2 regions of the Streptomyces sp. SM18 genome follow, and region 1 is predicted to be linked to the other one. Evidence: predicted binding sites of a transcription regulator. Region 1 holds the regulator's gene; the other holds the start of a gene.

Region 1 (8,824 bases):
GGGCCGCGGCGGTCATCGGGATGGTGACCGTGCAGTGCAGGTCGTCGCCGCGCCGCTGGAACACCGCGTGCGACAGTTCGTGGATCTCGACGTACAGATCACCGGCGGGACCGCCGCCGGGGCCGACCTCGCCCTCACCCGCGAGCTGGATGCGGGTGCCGTTGTCCACCCCCGCCGGGATCTTCACGGTCAGCGTGCGCCGCGAGCGGATGCGGCCGTCACCGGCGCACTCCGGGCAGGGGGTCGGCACGACCGTGCCGAAGCCCTGGCACTGCGGGCAGGGGCGCGAGGTCATGACCTGGCCGAGGAAGGACCGGGTGACCTGGGAGACCTCACCGCGGCCACGGCACATGTCACAGGTCTGCGCGGAGGTGCCGGGGGCGGCGCCCTCGCCGCTGCACGTCGTACAGACGACCGCCGTGTCCACCTGGATGTCCTTGGTGGTGCCGAAGGCCGCTTCGTTGAGGTCGATCTCCAGCCGGATCATCGCGTCCTGGCCGCGCCGGGTCCGCGAACGGGGCCCGCGCTGGGCCGCGTTGCCGAAGAAGGCGTCCATGATGTCGCTGAAGTTGCCGAAGCCGCCGGCTCCGAAACCACCCGCGCCACCGCCGCCGCCCGAGGCGGACAGCGGGTCACCGCCGAGGTCGTAGACCTGCTTCTTCTGCGGGTCCGACAGCACCTCGTAGGCGGCGTTGATCTCCTTGAACCGCTCCTGGGTCTTCGGATCGGGGTTGACATCCGGGTGCAGCTCGCGCGCGAGCCTGCGGAATGCCTTCTTGATCTCGTCCTGAGACGCGTCGCGGCGCACGCCGAGTACGGCGTAGTAGTCCGTGGCCACTTACGACTCCGCCAGGATCTGTCCGACGTAACGTGCCACTGCGCGTACCGCTCCCATCGTTCCGGGGTAGTCCATGCGGGTCGGTCCGACCACGCCGAGTTTGGCGACTGCCTCGTCGCCCGAACCGTAGCCGACCGCGACGACGGACGTGGCGTTGAGGCCCTCGTGGGCGTTCTCGTGCCCGATCCGTACGGTCATGCCTGAGTCCGTGGCCTCACCGAGCAGCTTCAGCAGCACGACCTGCTCCTCCAGTGCCTCCAGCACCGGCCGGATCATCACAGGGAAGTCGTGCCCGAAGCGGGTGAGGTTGGAGGTGCCGCCGATGATCAGCCGCTCCTCCGTCTCTTCGACCAGAGTTTCGAGAAGGACGGACAGGACCGTGGAGACGGTCGCCCGGTCCTCGCTCTCGAAGGACTCCGGAAGGTCCTGCACCAGCTGCGGGACGTCCGCGAACCGGCGCCCGACGACCCGGCTGTTGAGCCGGGCGCGCAGGTCCGCCAGAGCGGTGTCACCGAACGGAGCAGGGCAGTCGATCATACGCTGTTCGACCCGGCCCGTGTCCGTGATCAGGACGAGCATCAGCCGGGCGGGGGCCAGGGACAGCAACTCCACGTGCCGCACCGTCGAACGGGTCAGCGAGGGGTACTGCACGACGGCGACCTGCCGGGTCAGCTGCGCGAGCAGCCGGACCGTACGGCCGACGACGTCGTCGAGGTCGACCGCGCCGTCGAGGAAGTTCTGGATGGCGCGGCGCTCCGGCGACGACAGGGGCTTGACGCCCGCGAGCTTGTCGACGAAGAGGCGGTACCCGCGGTCCGTGGGGATGCGCCCCGCACTGGTGTGCGGCTGGGCGATGAAGCCCTCGTCCTCCAGCACCGCCATGTCGTTGCGGACGGTGGCCGGGGAGACCCCCAGGTTGTGCCGCTCCGTGAGCGCCTTCGAGCCGACGGGCTCCTCGGTGCCGACATAGTCCTGGACGATGGCGCGCAGCACTTCGAGTCTGCGTTCGCTGAGCATCGCGCACACCTCCAGCGGTGGTTCTCGGTCCCTGCCTGGCACTCTGTCCGTTCGAGTGCCAGCAATCCCCCGGCCAGTGTACGGGGGCGGGGTGGGCCCGGGGCAAGGGCGACCGGCCACACCGTCGCGGGACGGCGCGGGTCGTTGCCGATAGCGTCGCCGTATGGACGTCGCTTGGGAAGACTTCGGCTGGGAGCGGTTGGGCAACGGTACGGGCCGCCGGCGCCTTCCCGGCTGGGACGCGACCGTCGCCCTGGTGGCCGGGGCCGACGCCGCCCTGCTCTACGACACCGGCTCCTCGCTCCGGGAGGGCGCCGAGCTGCGGGCCCAGGCCGAGGGCCTGCTCGGCCGGAGGGTGACGCATATCGCACTGAGCCACCCGCACTTCGACCATGTGCTGGGCACCGCCGCGTTCGCCGGGGCCGAGGTCTACGGCGCGGTGGGCACGGCGGACCTGCTGTCCCGGGGCGCCGCGGAGCTGCGCGCCGACGCCCTGCGCCACGGGATGGACGAACACGACGCCACCTCGGCGACGGACGCCCTGGTGGCCCCGGCGCACCAGGTGAGCGGCGAGTGGACGCTCGACCTCGGCGGCGGTCTCCAGGTGCTGCTGGCCAACGTGGGCCCCGGCCACAGCCGCCACGACCTGGCGGTCCTGGTGCCCGGCTCACCCGTGGTGGTGCTCTGCGGTGATCTGGTCGAGGAGTCGGGCGAACCGCAGGCGGGCCCCGACGCCGTACCCGCCCGCTGGCCGGCCGCGCTGGACCGGCTGCTGGAGCTCGGCGGCGAGGACGCGCTGTACGTCCCGGGGCACGGGGCGGTGGTGGACGCGGCGTTCGTACGGGCGCAGCGGGTCCGGCTGGCGGCCCGCTTCGGCGTGTCGTGAACGGGCCCCGGCCTATCGTCGGTCCATGCGCAGCTATCAGCCGGACCTGACCCCGCCGTGGAAGAGGTCCGCCCCCGTCCCCGAGGTCCCCGCCGAACCCGATCTGGTGGTGGAAGAGGTGTCCACCGGCTTCTGCGGTGCGGTGATCCGGTGCGAGAAGACGGCCCAGGGGCCCGCGGTCACCCTGGAGGACCGTTTCGGCAAGCACCGGGTGTTCCCGATGGAGCCGCGCGGCTTCCTGCTGGAGGGCACGGTGGTCACGCTGGTCCGCCCCTCGGCGGGCGGCCCGGCCCGTCCGGCCCGTACGGCGTCGGGGTCGGTGGCGGTGCCGGGGGCGCGGGCGCGGGTGGCCCGCGCGGGCCGGATCTACGTGGAGGGGCGGCACGACGCCGAACTGGTGGAGCGGGTCTGGGGCGACGACCTGCGGATCGAGGGCGTGGTGGTGGAGTACCTGGAGGGCGTGGACGACCTTCCGGCCGTCGTCCGCGACTTCGCCCCCGGGCCGGACGCCCGGCTGGGGGTGCTGGTCGACCATCTGGTGCCGGGTTCCAAGGAGTCCCGGATCGCCGCCCAGGTCACGGACGCGCACGTGCTCGTGGTGGGGCATCCGTACATCGACGTCTGGGAGGCCGTGAAGCCGTCGTCGGTCGGAATCCGGGCGTGGCCGTCGGTTCCGCGCGGCCAGGACTGGAAGACCGGGGTGTGCGAGGCCCTGGGCTGGCCGGAGAACACCGGCGCGGCCTGGCAGCACATCCTGTCGCGGGTGCACTCGTACAAGGACCTGGAACCCGCGCTGCTGGGGCGCGTGGAGGAACTGATCGACTTCGTGACGCTTCCGGCCTGAGGGGGCTTTGCGTGACGCTTCGGGCCGCTTGAGGGGCTGTCCGCCCCGAGGCCGGGGCGCGGAAGTCCGGGGTGCCGGCGGCCGGGGCGCGTCCGTTCGCGCGGGGGCGCGTGTGATGCGCCCCGCCTCGCGCCGGGACCGGGCCCCGCCCCGCCCCGCCCCGTCAGTCCACCAGGTCCCGGACCACCGCGTCCGCCAGCAGCCGTCCGCGCAGGGTGAGCACCGCGCGGCCCTCCGCGTACGGTCCGGGCTCCAGCAGCCCGTCCGCCACCGCCCGCTCCGCCGCCGCGAGCCCCGCCGGGGCGAGCAGGGACAGCGGGCAGCCCTCCACCAGCCTCAGCTCCAGCAGGATGCGCTCCACCCGCCGGTCCTCGTCACCGAGGACCTCCCGGCCGGCCCCGGGTGAGCGCCCCTCGACGAGCGCCTGCGCGTACGCCCCGGGGTGCTTGACGTTCCACCAGCGCACGCCCCCGACGTGGCTGTGCGCGCCGGGACCCGCGCCCCACCAGTCGGCGCCCCGCCAGTACAACTCGTTGTGCAGGCACCGGCCCTCGGGCGTACGGGACCAGTTCGACACCTCGTACCAGGAGAAGCCCGCGTCGGCCATCACCTCGTCGGCGATCAGGTACCGGTCGGCGTGGACGTCGTCGTCGGTCATCGGCACCTCGCCGCGCCGGATGCGCCGGGCGAGCTGGGTGCCCTCCTCGACGATCAGCGCGTAGGCGGACACATGGTCGGGGCCCGCGCCGATCGCCGCGTCCAGGGAGGCCCGCCAGTCGTCGTCGGACTCCCCCGGGGTGCCGTAGATCAGGTCCAGGTTGACGTGCTCGAAGCCGGCCGCGCGGGCCTCGGCGACACAGGCCTCGGGACGGCCCGGGGTGTGGGTGCGGTCCAGGACCTTCAGGACGTGCTGCCGGGCGCTCTGCATGCCGAAGGAGACCCGGTTGAAGCCGCCCTCCCGCAGGGCCTGAAGATAGGCCGGGCCGACAGACTCCGGGTTGGCCTCCGTGGTGATCTCCGCGTCGTCCGCGAGCCCGAACTCCTCACGGACCGCCGCCAGCATCCTGACCAGGTCGGCGGCGGGCAGCAGCGTCGGCGTACCGCCGCCGACGAAGACCGTGCGGACCGGCCGGGGGTCGTCGCCGAGCACCTTGCGGGCCTGGCGCACCTCCTCGACCAGGTGGTCCGCGTAGGTGTCCTGGGAGGCCCGCTCGCCCCCGGAGCCGCGCAGCTCGGTCGCGGTGTAGGTGTTGAAGTCGCAGTACCCGCAGCGGGTGGCGCAGTAGGGCACGTGCAGGTAGAAGCCGAGCGGGCGGCCGGCGGCGCCTTCCAGGGCGTGGCGAGGCAGCGCCCCGTCGTCGGGCACGGGTTCACCATCGGGCAGTACGGAAGGCATACCGTCCATTGTCACCCGACGCCGGAGTTCTCCCCTCCACGCTCCGGCGGGGCGGCCTGTCCGCCCTCCGGCGGGCCGACCTGGAGCACGAGCAGGGCGAGGTCGTCGTCGGGCGGCTGCTCGGCGAACGCGTGGACGTCCCGTCTGATCCGGTCGGCGATGCCGTCGGCCGAGAGCCCCGCGCAGGCGGACAGGGCCAGCGCGAGGCCGTCGCCGTCGTCGAACATCAGCCGTCCGGAGCGCCGCTCGGTCACCCCGTCGGTGACACACAGGAGGCTGTCGCCGGGCGCCAGGTCGAAGCTCTGGCTCTCGTACACGACGTCGTCGACCACCCCGAGCAGGACCTGCGGCTCGGCGGCCGGGCGTACGGATCCGTCCGGGCGCAGCAGCAGCGGCAACGGATGCCCGGCACTGGCCACGGTGCAGCGGACCCCGCCGCCGGGCAGCGGCACGATGTCGCCGTACAGCAGGGAGAGGAAGCGGGACTGGGAGCCGTCCTGGATCTGCCGGCCGCCCGCCGCCGCGACCATCAGGGCGGCGGCCTCGGCGGCCTCCATCGCGTCGTCCAGCAGCAGCCGGTTGAGCCGCTCCAGGACCTCACCGACGCCGAAGCCCTCCCGGGACAGCAGGCGCAGCCACGGCCGGGCGAGCCCGGTGACGACGGCTGCTTCGGGGCCGCTGCCCTGGACGTCCCCGAGGACGAAGCACCAGCGGCCGCCGGGGCAGGGGAAGAGGTCGTAGAAGTCGCCCCCGACCACGCCGTCGTCCCCCGGCTCGTACACCAGGGCGCTGGCGACGCCCGGTATGTCGGCGACCTTGCTGGGCAGCAGACCGCGCTGGAGGATACGGCTGATGGTGGCCTGCCGGGTGTAGGCGCGCGCGGCGCCCACGGCGAGGCCGACGCGGCGCACGAAGTCCGCGACGAGGGCCGCGACCTCGCCGGGGAAGTGCGGGACGCCCTCACGTCCCACGAGCACGGCTCCGAGGGTCCGCCCGCCGGAGGTGATGCCGTGCGCGAGGACCGTGCCGTCGGAGCCCCCGAGGCCGTCCCGGGCCTCGCGCGGCCACGGTACGGGGACGGCGCCGGGGCCGACCCCCTCGGGCAGCCGGAACGGCTCCTTCTCCAGCGCGGGGCAGCAGGTCGGCCGCGGCCTCGTCGCGGTGCCAGACCCCGGCGAGCCGCGGGGCCGCCCCGGGGCCGCCGCTCTCGCTCTCCAGCCAGATCGCGCACCAGTCCGCGAGCCGGTCCACCACCAGCTGTCCCGCTATCGCGGCCACCAGGTCCTCGTCGAGCTGGCCGGCGAGCAGGTCGGAGGCCTCGGCCAGGAAGGACAGCGCCCCGCGCCCGGCGAGGCCCGTGTCCCGCCCGTCGTCGTCCCCGGCGGCGGTGAGGGCGCCCGCCGTGGCGGCCCGGGACGCCGGCTTCCCGAACGGCGCGGGCGCGGGGACGGCGGGCAGGTCCTCCCAGTCGTCCGCGGGCAGCCGGGCCCAGACGGTCTTGAGGCCGGTGCGGTAGGTGATGCCCCAGGACTCCGCGAGGGTGGCGACGAGCTGGAGCCCGCGGCCGTACTCGGCGGGGTCGGGGCGCCGGTCCGGGTCGTCGCGCACCGAGCGGGCGGGGTGGTGGTCGGTGATCTCCAGCACGAGCGCGGCGGGTTCCGCGCCGGAGGCGCACTCCAGGCGCAGGAGCAGCTCGACCGCCGTGCCGGCGTGCACGACGGCATTGGTGACGAGTTCGTTGGCGACGGTCACGGCGTCGTCGGCGAGCCGGTCGCCGAAACCTCCGGGACCGGGCAGGCCGAGCGCGGCCCACTCGGCCAGCGCGGCCCTGACGAACCGGCGGCCCGCGGAGGGGGCCAGCGGAATGCCGGGCAGGCTCGTACGGGCGACCGAACGAGGGTCGTCGCCCTGACCGGCGACGACGCTTCCGGGACGGTGCACGATGTCCCGCTGCAAGGGAATGGGCCCCACGGTGCGGCTCCTGACGGTCTCGCGATACGCCGCTGACGGTCCGGGGCCTCTCGTCCGGAACACGGCGCAGGACGAAAGACCCTAGGACAGAGTGACAGACCGGGCGCACCCATAAGCACCGAGTGACCAAAACGATCCACGTCGGACAGAAACGGGCCGGGACCGGCGTGCGCCCGCGCACTCGCCCGTCCCGGCCCTGAAGTGCGCGCCTACCCGCGCGCCACGCCCTCGGTCCCCGTGGGTCACCCCTCGGTCATGTCTCGGTCACGCCCTCCGGCCCCGCCCCGTTCACGCCTCCGGCCGTGCTCCGTGCACGCCTCCGGCCATGCTCCGTTCACGCCTCCCGGGAGCCCGCGTACATCTCCTCGATGAGGTCGCCGTACTCGCGCTCGACGACCGGCCGCTTGAGCTTGAGGCTGGGGGTCAGCTCCCCGTGCTCGATGTCCAGGTCGCGCGGCAGCAGCCGGAACTTCTTGATGGTCTGCCAGCGCTGGAGCCCCTCGTTGAGCCGCCGCACATAGCCGTCGATGAGCGCGACGGCCTGCGGGGAGGCCACCACGTCGGCGTAGGGCTTGCCGCCCAGGCCGTTCTCCTCGGCCCAGCCGAGGATGGTGGGCTCGTCGAGCGCGATGAGGGCGGTGCAGTAGTTGCGGTCGGCGCCGTGCACCAGGATGTTCGAGACGAACGGGCACACCGCCTTGAACTGCCCCTCCACCTCCGCCGGGGCGATGTACTTGCCGCCGGACGTCTTGATCAGGTCCTTCTTGCGGTCGGTGATGCGCAGATAGCCGTCCTGGGAGAGCTCCCCGATGTCACCGGTGTGGAACCAGCCGTCGGACTCCAGGACTTCGGCCGTCTTCTCCGGCAGCCGGTGGTAGCCCTCCATGATCCCGGGGCCGCGCAGCAGGATCTCGCCGTCCTCCGCGATCCGTACCTCCGTGCCGGGTAGCGGCTTGCCGACGGTCCCGGTGCGGTAGGACTCGCCGGGGTTCACGAAGGAGGCGGCGCTGGACTCGGTGAGGCCGTAGCCCTCCAGGACGTGGATACCGGCGCCGGCGAAGAAGAAGCCGATGTCGGGGGCGAGGGCGGCCGAGCCGGAGACGCAGGCGCGGAGCCGGCCTCCGAACGCCTCCCGGATCTTCGCGTAGACCAGCGTGTCGGCGACCTTGTGCTTGGCCCCGAGGGCGAAGGGCACGGACGCGGTGCCGGTGCGCCGGAAGTTGTCCTGGGAGACACGGGCGTACTCGCGGGCCACCTCGGCCGCCCACCGGAAGATCTTGTACTTGGCGGCCCCGCCGTTCCGCGCCTTGGTGGCGACCCCGTTGTAGACCTTCTCGAAGATCCGGGGTACGGCGGCCATGTAGGTGGGCCGGACCACCGGAAGGTTCTCGATGATCTTGTCGACGCGGCCGTCCACCGCCGTGACGTGGCCGACCTCGATCTGCCCGGAGGTGAGGACCTTGCCGAAGACGTGGGCGAGCGGCAGCCAGAGGTACTGGACGTCGCCCTCGGTGATCAGCCCGGTCGCCACGGTCGCCTTGGCCATGTACGACCAGTTGTCGTGCGGCAGCCGTACACCCTTGGGCCGGCCCGTGGTGCCCGAGGTGTAGATCAGGGTCGCCAGCTGGTCGGCGGTGATCGCTTCGACCCGCTCGGTGACCGCGTCCGGGTTCTTCATGAGGTGCTCGGCGCCCCGCGCCTCCAGCTCGGTCAGCGTGAGGACCCAGCCCTCCGGGTCGCCCTCGGCGGGCTCGGCGCCGGCCGGGTCGATGACGACGACATGGGCGAGGTGGGGCAGCTCGGCCCGGTTCTCCCGCGCCTTCGCCAGTTGGGCGGCGTCCTCGGCGATCAGGACCCGGCTCTCGGAGTCGG
Region 2 (8,824 bases), 2.3 Mb from region 1:
GGACGTACTGGGGCGACTCCGACAACGCGGCGAGCGTGCGTGCCGGGCGTCGCGGGCCAGGCGGGACTTTCGAAACGCGTCCTAGTGGGAGTGGCCGTGGCCGTGGCCCGCCTCGGCCTCTTCCTCGGCCGGCTTCTCGACGACCAGGGTCTCGGTCGTGAGCAGCAGCGACGCGATGGAGGCGGCGTTCTCCAGGGCGGAGCGGGTGACCTTGACCGGGTCGATGACGCCGGCCTTCACCAGGTCGCCGTACTCGCCGGTCGCGGCGTTGAAGCCCTGGCCCTTGTCGAGCTCGGAGACCTTCGAGGTGATGACGTAGCCCTCGAGGCCGGCGTTCTCGGCGATCCAGCGCAGCGGCTCGACGGCGGCGCGGCGCACGACCGCGACACCGGTGGCCTCGTCGCCGGTCTTGCCGAGGTTGCTCTCCAGGACCTTGACGGCGTGGACGAGCGCGGAGCCACCACCGGAGACGATGCCCTCCTCGACCGCGGCGCGGGTCGCGGAGATGGCGTCCTCCAGACGGTGCTTCTTCTCCTTGAGCTCCACCTCGGTGGCGGCACCGACACGGATCACGCAGACGCCGCCGGCCAGCTTCGCGAGGCGCTCCTGGAGCTTCTCGCGGTCCCAGTCCGAGTCGGTGGACTCGATCTCGGCCTTGATCTGGTTGACCCGGCCCTGGACGTCGGCGGAGTTGCCGCCGCCGTCGACGATGGTGGTGTCGTCCTTGGAGACGGTGACGCGGCGGGCGCTGCCCAGCACGTCCAGACCGGCCTGGTCGAGCTTGAGGCCGACCTCCTCGGCGATGACGGTCGCACCGGTGAGGGTGGCGATGTCGCCGAGCATGGCCTTGCGGCGGTCACCGAAGCCGGGGGCCTTCACCGCGACGGCGTTGAAGGTGCCACGGATCTTGTTGACGACGAGGGTGGAGAGCGCCTCGCCCTCGACGTCCTCGGCGATGATCAGCAGCGGCTTGGAGCCACCCGCCTGGATGACCTTCTCCAGCAGCGGGAGCAGCTCCTGGATCGAGCCGATCTTGCCCTGGTGGATCAGGATGTACGGGTCGTCGAGGACGGCCTCCATACGCTCCTGGTCGGTCACCATGTACGGCGAGAGGTAGCCCTTGTCGAAGGCCATGCCCTCGGTGAACTCAAGGTCCAGACCGAAGGTGTTGGACTCCTCGACGGTGATGACACCGTCCTTGCCGACCTTGTCCATCGCGTCCGCGATGAGCTCGCCGACCTGCGGGTCCTGCGCGGAGAGCGCGGCCACGGCGGCGATGTCGGCCTTGTCGTCGATCGGGCGGGCGGTCGCGAGGAGGTCCTCGGACACGGCCTTCACGGCGGCGTCGATGCCCTTCTTCAGGGCGGCCGGGGAGGCGCCCGCGGCGACGTTGCGCAGGCCCTCGCGCACGAGCGCCTGGGCCAGGACGGTGGCGGTGGTGGTGCCGTCACCGGCGACGTCGTTGGTCTTGGTCGCCACCTCCTTCACCAGCTGGGCACCGAGGTTCTCGTACGGGTCGTCGAGCTCGACCTCGCGCGCGATGGTGACACCGTCGTTGGTGATGGTGGGAGCGCCGAACTTCTTGTCGATGACGACGTTGCGGCCCTTCGGACCGATCGTCACCTTCACCGTGTCGGCGAGCTTGTTGACGCCGCGCTCAAGGGCGCGACGGGCGTCCTCGTCGAACTTCAGGATCTTCGCCATGGGCTGAGCTGTCCTCTCAAACGAACTGCGCCCCTCGCCACCCGGCTAGTCATCTCGCAGGGGGCCAGGGGCGCAGAACAGAAGCAAACGTGGGTGAACTACTTCTCGACGATCGCGAGAACGTCGCGGGCCGAGAGGACGAGGTACTCCTCGCCGTTGTACTTCACCTCGGTGCCGCCGTACTTGCTGTACAGCACGACATCGCCGGTCTTGACGTCGAGCGGAAGGCGCTCGCCGTTCTCGAAGCGGCCCGGTCCCACGGCCAGGACGACGCCCTCCTGGGGCTTCTCCTTGGCGGTGTCCGGAATGACCAGGCCGGAAGCCGTGGTCTGCTCGGCGTCGAGCGGCTGGACCACAATGCGGTCCTCAAGCGGCTTGATCGCAACCTTGGAGCTGGTGGTCGACACGATCCGGTCTCCCCCTTCGGAGATCTCACGGGGTTTAACAGTCTGTGGGTGGCGACTGGCCGATCCGTCGTCGCGGGTGCCGGACCTGTCCTGTCGCACGGGTGGTGCTGGCACTCTCCAGTGGGGAGTGCCAGGCACGAGACTATGGCGACGATTAGCACTCGGTCAAGCGGAGTGCCAATTCACCACCCCCGCGTGGCGCGAGCGGGCCCCCAGCACGCACCCGGGACAACGCGGAACCCCGCCGCGGCGTTCCGTACGACGGGGTCCTGAGGGGGAAGGGTTCCGCCCGCGGGGCGGACGGCGTGTCAGACGTAGTCCTCCAGCCTGGCCACGGCGTATCCCTTGTCGGTGACCGTCTTCATGACGTTGCGGACCAGGTCGGTCATGGACGCGTCCCAGTCCGACTGGCCGCGGAAGTGGGTGAGGATGATGTCGCCCGGGTGCAGGTCCTGGTCCCACTCCCGCCACTCCATGTGGTCGGGGAACGCCTCGGCGGCCCACAGGGGCACGGCCTTGATTCCGCAGGACTTGGCGATCCGCAGGGTGTCACCGTTGTAGTTGCCGTACGGGGGCCTGAGCAGGGCGGGCCGCTTGCCGAAGCGCTTCTCGATCTTGTCCTGCTCGCCGCAGATCTCCTCGCGCTGCTCCGCCTTCGAGAGCCCGGGGAGATAGGGGTGGTTGAGCGTGTGGTTGTTGAGGGTGACGCCGCGCTTCTGCATCTCCTCGAAGTAGCCGTAGTCGTCGTTCACCTCGTAGTCGCTGAGGAAGGCGCTGTACGGGATGTTCAGCTCCGTCATCATCCGCAGCAGTTCGGGGTCCTTCTCCGAACCGTCGTCCATCGTCAGGAAGACGATCCGCTCCGTGGTCGGCACGGTCGTGAAGACCGGGGGGAGGTCCTCGCCCTCGGCGCCGTCGATCTCGAACCCCTCGCGGGTGGGGATGAATGGTTTCTTCGCAGGCGGCGCCGGGGCGGCCAGCGGGACCTTCGCCAGCCTCCACTTCTTCGCGGCGGCCACCCGGGCCGCCTGCTGCCGCTTCGCCTCCTCGGCCCGGGTGTCCGCTTCGGGGGCGGGCCCCGCCTGGCCGGCCGCCGCCCCCGGCCGGCCCGCGTCGGGCGAGGCGGACGGGACCCAACGGGGTCCGTCACTCCCTCCGTCGGCGCAGCCGGAGGCGACGGCGGCGACCACCAGGGCGGCCGCGAGCGCGCAGACCGGTCTGTGACGTTTCGTGGAGAACTTTTCGTTTTGTCGTACTGTCTGCATGGCGCCGCATCCTGCCAGCCGGTCCCGGGCCACCCGCCCCGACACTCCACCGGCTCCGGCCGGTCCCACCGACTGGCTCACAATGGACCGGTGAACGCCCTTCCCCCGCCCGACAACACCCGTCCGCCGACGGAGACCGGTGCCGACGGCCATCCGTCCGCGGAGACCGGTCCGGCCGGCCCGCTCGCCGTCTTCGCCGCCCTGCGCACCCCCCGAGGCACGGCGCTCCTGGACGAACTGCGCGACCACGACCCCGCCCGCGAGCTGGCCACCGCGACCCGGCTGCGCCGCGACCACCCCGCCTCGCTGGTGTCGGCGGCGCTCGGCCAGGCCCGGCTGCGGCAGCGCGCGGTGGCGAAGTTCGGGGCGGAGGACGCGTACCGGATGTTCTTCACCCCCGACGGGGTCGAACAGGCCACCCGCACCTCGGTCGCCGCCCACCGCGCCGAGCGGTTCGCCCGGCTCGGTGACGTACGGAGCGTGGCCGACCTGTGCTGCGGGATCGGCGGCGACGCCATCGCGCTGGCCCGCCGGGGCATCTCGGTGCTGGCCGTGGACCGCGACCCGCTCACCGCGCTCGTCGCCCGCGCCAACGCGGAGGCGCTCGGCCTCCAGGACCGGATCGAGGTGCGGTGCGCGGACGTCACGGAGATCGACACCTCCGCCTACGACGCGGTGTTCGTCGACCCGGCCCGGCGCGGCGGACGCGGACGGATCTTCGACCCGGAGGCGTACTCACCGCCGCTGTCCTGGGCGACCGAGGCCGCGCTGAGGGCCCCGCGCGCCGCGCTGAAGATCGCCCCGGGCATCCCGCACGAGGCGATCGGTCCGCACGCCGAGGCCGAGTGGATCTCGGACGGCGGCGACGTGAAGGAGGCCGTGCTCTGGTTCGGCCGGGGCACCGAGCCGGGCACCTTCCGCGCCACCCTGCTGCCCTCCGGCGCGGCCCTCACCGCCACCGCCCCGCTGCCCGCCCCGCCCGTGGGGCCGGTCGGCCGGTACCTCTACGAACCGGACGGCGCCGTCATCCGGGCGCACCTGGTCGCCGCCGTCGTGGCCCGGTGCGGGGGCAGACTGATCGACGAGACGATCGCGTACGTCACGAGCGACGAGCCGCACCCCTCGCCGTACGCGACCGGGTACGAGATCACCGACCAGCTGCCCTTCCACATGAAGCGGCTGAAGGCCCTGCTCAGGGAGCGGCGGATCGGTGTACTGACCGTCAAGAAGCGCGGCTCCGCGGTCGAACCGGAGGAGCTGCGGCGGAAGATGAAGCTCCAGGGGCCCCACTCGGCCACCGTGTTCCTGACCCGGGTGGCCGGGGCACCCACCATGCTGATCGGCCGACCCTTGAAGCGGCGCTGACGGCCTGGGGGCGCGCGTCGGCGGGAGACGCGCGCCCCCAAACACGCTGACCGCCCGGCCGGAGCCGGGCGGTCAGGTCAGGTCAGGTCAGGTCAGGTCAGGTCAGGTCAGGCCAGCGGATAGGACGCCCTGCCGGACGCCTCGTCGATCTCGTCGTGCGCCTTGGTGAGCAGCTTCATCGCCATCTCGTTGAGCGCTCGGGCACCGGCGATCTCCTCGCCCACCCTCGGCTGTTCGGCGTCGGTGGGGTGGCGGCTGGCGTATCCGTGGGCCCGCACCTCCGTCCCGTCCGCCAGCCGCACCAGGGCGGCCGCGCGGGTCCGGTGGGTGTCCTCCTCGAATTCCAGCTCGATGTGCCATCCGACCGTGGTCTCCATCATGACGGTCACCTCCTGGGAGTCCTGTCTCCAGGGTGCGCCCGTCGGCCGGAGGCCGCACCCGCCACCGGTCCGGAGGCCGCGCGAGCCGCCGGTTCAGGCGTTGCGCAGGGTCTCGACGTCCAGCTTGCGCATCGTGAGCATGGCCCGCATGACCCGCTCCGCCCTGGCCTTGTCCGGGCCGCCCAGCAACTCGGGCAGCACCCTGGGGACGATCTGCCAGGAGAAGCCGTACCGGTCCTTCAGCCAGCCGCAGTCGCTCTCCGTGCCGCCTTCGGTGAGGGCGCTCCAGAGCCGGTCCACCTCCTCCTGCGAGGCGCAGTCGACGGAGAGCGAGACGGCCTCGGAGAAGGTGAACGCGGGGCCGCCGTTGAGAGCCATGTACTCCTGGCCGGCGAGCCGGAAGTCCACGGTGAGCACGGCGCCGGTCTCACCGGGGGCGGCCTCGCCGTTGTAGGTGACGTCCAGGACCGCGGAGTCGCCGCCGAACACCGAGACGTAGAACTCGGCGGCCTCCCGCGCCTGGCCGTCGAACCACAGACAGGGCCTGATCTTCTGCATGGTCGTGCTCCCTCGCGTGGTGCGGTGCGTCATGGACGCTGTGCAAGGTAGACCGTCCCGGGGCCCGGAACTCGTCGGAACACGCCCTCCGCCCGCCCCGCTCAGCCGTCCGCGGGCCCCAGCGACTCGAAGCGCCAGCGGTGCACCGCCCGGGTCACCAGACCGGCGTCCGGCTCGGGCAGCTCCGGCAGCCCGGCGTCGTACTCCGCGTCCCACCAGGTGAGGACGAGCACCCGGTCCTGCGGGGCGCGCAGCAGCTCGCTGCGCAGCGGCGGCCGGGCCAGCTCCGCCGTACGGGCCCGCGCCCACTCCAGCAGCTCCGGCCCGCGGCCCTCGGCGGCACGGGCCTCCCACATCAGGGCGACGGTCATGAGTAGAGGTTCTCCTTGCTGACCTCGTGCACATGATCGTGGTCATGGCTGTGCGCGCCCGGGACGTGGGTCTCGGTCACCGGCAGCGAGGAGTCCGCCGAGAGGTCCAGGTCGGAGGCCGGGCGGTTGCGGGCCACCATCTCGGCGCCCAGTGCGGCGACCATCGCGCCGTTGTCCGTGCACAGGCCCGGACGGGGCACCCGCAGCCGGATCCCGGCGCGCTCGCACCGGTCCTCTGCCAGGGCGCGCAGCCGCGAGTTGGCGGCGACACCGCCGCCGATCATCAGGTGGTCGACGCCCTCGTCCTTGCAGGCCCGCACGGCCTTGCGGGTGAGCACGTCCACCACGGCCTCCTGGAAGGACGCCGCCACGTCCCGTACCGGCACCTCCTCGCCGGCCGCCCGCCTGGCCTCGATCCAGCGGGCCACCGACGTCTTGAGGCCCGAGAAGGAGAAGTCGTACGGGGCGTCGCGGGGTCCGGTCAGGCCGCGCGGGAAGGCGATCGCCGCCGGGTCGCCCTCCTTCGCCAGCCGGTCGATGACCGGGCCGCCGGGGAAGCCGAGGTCCAGCACCCGGGCGATCTTGTCGAACGCCTCGCCCGCCGCGTCGTCGATGGTCGCGCCCAGCGGCCGTACGTCGGCGGTGATGTCCGGGGCCAGCAGCAGCGAGGAGTGCCCGCCGCTGACCAGCAGGGCCATGGTGGGCTCGGGCAGCGGGCCGTGCTCCAGCTGGTCCACGCAGATGTGCGAGGCGAGGTGGTTGACCCCGTACAGCGGCTTGTTCAGGGCGTACGCGTACGCCTTGGCCGCCGAGACGCCCACGAGCAGCGCCCCGGCGAGTCCGGGACCGGCCGTGACCGCGATGCCGTCGAGGTCGCGGGCGCTGATCCCGGCCTCCTTCAGCGCGCGCTCGATGGTGGGGACCATCGCCTCCAGATGGGCGCGGGAGGCGATCTCCGGGACGACGCCCCCGAAGCGGGCGTGGGTGTCCACGCTGGACGCGACGGCGTCGGCGAGCAGGGTCGTACCGCGCACGATGCCGACGCCGGTCTCGTCGCAGGAGGTCTCGATACCGAGTACGAGCGGTTCGTCAGCCATCAGTCTGTCTCTGTTCCTTGTACGGTCAGGCGCATGACGAGTGCGTCGATGTTGCCCGGCTGGTAGTAGCCCCGGCGGAAGCCGATGGGCTCGAAGCCGAAGCGTTCGTAGAGCTTCTGCGCGCGGGTGTTGTCCACCCGGACCTCCAGGAGCACCGCGGCGCACTCGAAGGCGGTGGCGTGCCGGAGCAGGTCGGTCAGGAGTTCGGAGCCGAGGCCGCCGCCCCAGTGGGTCCGGCTGACGGCGATCGTCTGCACGTCGGCGAGGTCACCGGCCGAGGCGAGCCCGGCGTAGCCGACGATCCGGCCGTCCACGGCATCCTGGGCGACGACGTAACGGTGGGTGGCCCGGGGCCCGCGGGCGCGGGCCAGCTCGGACCAGAACATGCCGGCCGACCAGGCGTCGTCGGGGAACAGCTCGTGTTCGAGCTCCAGCACCGGATCGATGTCCCACCAGCGCATCTCGCGGAGCACAGCAGTCGCGGTGGTCACTGGGGGGTGACCACCTTGTAGTTCTTCGGGACCTGGGCGTCGGGCCTGCGCAGGTAGAGGGGCTGGGGCGGCAGCAGTTCCTCACCGGCCGCGAGCCGCTCGGCCGCGAGGGAGGCGAGCGCCCCGGCCCGCACGTGCTCCGGGCCCCGGGCGTCCGGGAAGGCCTCGGGGTAGAGGAGGGCGCCGGCGCCCACGACGGGCAGTCCCGCGAGCTCTCCGGCGATGTCCGCGGGCCGGTCGACACAGGGCCCGCCGGTCCGGGTCCGGGTGTCCTCGTAGCGCGCCCAGTAGACCTCCTTGCGGCGGGCGTCCGTGGCGACCGCGAAGGGGCCCTCGACGCCGGCCGCGTAGGCGAGGCCGTCGAGCGTGCAGACCCCGTGCACGGGTACGGAGAGGGCGGAGCCGAAGGTCGCCGCGGTGACCAGTCCGACGCGGAGTCCGGTGTACGGGCCGGGACCGACCCCGACGGCCACGTCCGTGACGGCGTCGAGTCTCAGCCCCGCCTCGGCGAGGACCCGGTCGACGGCGGGCAGCAGCAGTTCCCCGTGCCGTCGGGCGTCGATCCGGCCGGTTTCGGCGACGACGCGGTCCCCGTCGTGCAGGGCGACGGTGACGGCGGGGGTGGCGGTATCCAAGGCGAGCAGCAGCACACGAACAGCCTACGGCTCCGCCGACCGGCCCACGGCAGCCTGTACGGCGTCCCGGCACCCGCCTCCGCTGCTGGTACCGTCGCCCGGGTACAGCGGGATGTACGACGTAAATGCTTGTACGACATGCGACGGACGGCATGCGGAAGGGGAGCTCACGGTGGCAAGGGGCAGCTCGGGAATCGTGGCCGGGCTCACTGCCGCGGCGGTGGCCGCGGTGTGTTTCCTCGCCTACCAGGCATCGGCGAACGCGCCCGACTCGGTCGCCGCCACCCCCGCGGCCCGGCCCTCCGGCCAGGGCGGCCCGCCCGCGGCCTCACCGAAGCCCACGCCGACCAAGGACCCGCTGGCCGTGCCGGACGACTCCGACGCCGGAACCCGCGTGGTGTACGCGCTGGCGGACCGCCGGGTGTGGATCGTGGACGACCAGGAGAAGGCCCTGCGGACCTTCCCCGTCATGCCGAGCGCCGTCAGCCCGGAGCCGGGCGTGTACCAGGTGACCTCCCGCACCGGTGCCATCAAGGGCTCCGACGGGGTCC

What was found. Region 1 encodes HrcA, which represses chaperone genes, less so after heat shock. Its sites were predicted from a motif close to TTNGCACTCNGNNNNNCNGAGTGCNAA; they were not measured.
Region 2: the regulator HrcA is predicted to act here: its motif matches at 2,266-2,292, upstream of groES (co-chaperone GroES).

What each region holds. Positions count from the first base shown of each region.
Region 1 covers NZ_CP029342.1:2,129,222-2,138,045, forward strand. Annotated here, with positions in the region: gene dnaJ (molecular chaperone DnaJ) at 1-838, opposite strand, end outside; gene hrcA (heat-inducible transcriptional repressor HrcA) at 839-1,855, opposite strand; gene B9S64_RS09575 (MBL fold metallo-hydrolase) at 2,019-2,741, shown strand; gene B9S64_RS09580 (DUF3097 domain-containing protein) at 2,767-3,585, shown strand; gene hemW (radical SAM family heme chaperone HemW) at 3,749-4,990, opposite strand; partial or broken gene B9S64_RS09590 (SpoIIE family protein phosphatase) at 4,993-6,952, opposite strand; gene B9S64_RS09595 (long-chain fatty acid--CoA ligase) at 7,287-8,824, opposite strand, start outside.
Region 2 covers NZ_CP029342.1:4,426,946-4,435,769, reverse strand. Annotated here, with positions in the region: gene groL (chaperonin GroEL) at 82-1,704, opposite strand; gene groES (co-chaperone GroES) at 1,803-2,111, opposite strand; gene B9S64_RS20230 (polysaccharide deacetylase family protein) at 2,420-3,376, opposite strand; gene B9S64_RS20225 (class I SAM-dependent methyltransferase) at 3,467-4,741, shown strand; gene B9S64_RS20220 (DUF1876 domain-containing protein) at 4,849-5,121, opposite strand; gene B9S64_RS20215 (VOC family protein) at 5,215-5,679, opposite strand; gene B9S64_RS20210 (hypothetical protein) at 5,781-6,050, opposite strand; gene tsaD (tRNA (adenosine(37)-N6)-threonylcarbamoyltransferase complex transferase subunit TsaD) at 6,047-7,147, opposite strand; gene rimI (ribosomal protein S18-alanine N-acetyltransferase) at 7,147-7,638, opposite strand; gene tsaB (tRNA (adenosine(37)-N6)-threonylcarbamoyltransferase complex dimerization subunit type 1 TsaB) at 7,635-8,288, opposite strand; gene B9S64_RS20190 (hypothetical protein) at 8,470-8,824, shown strand, end outside.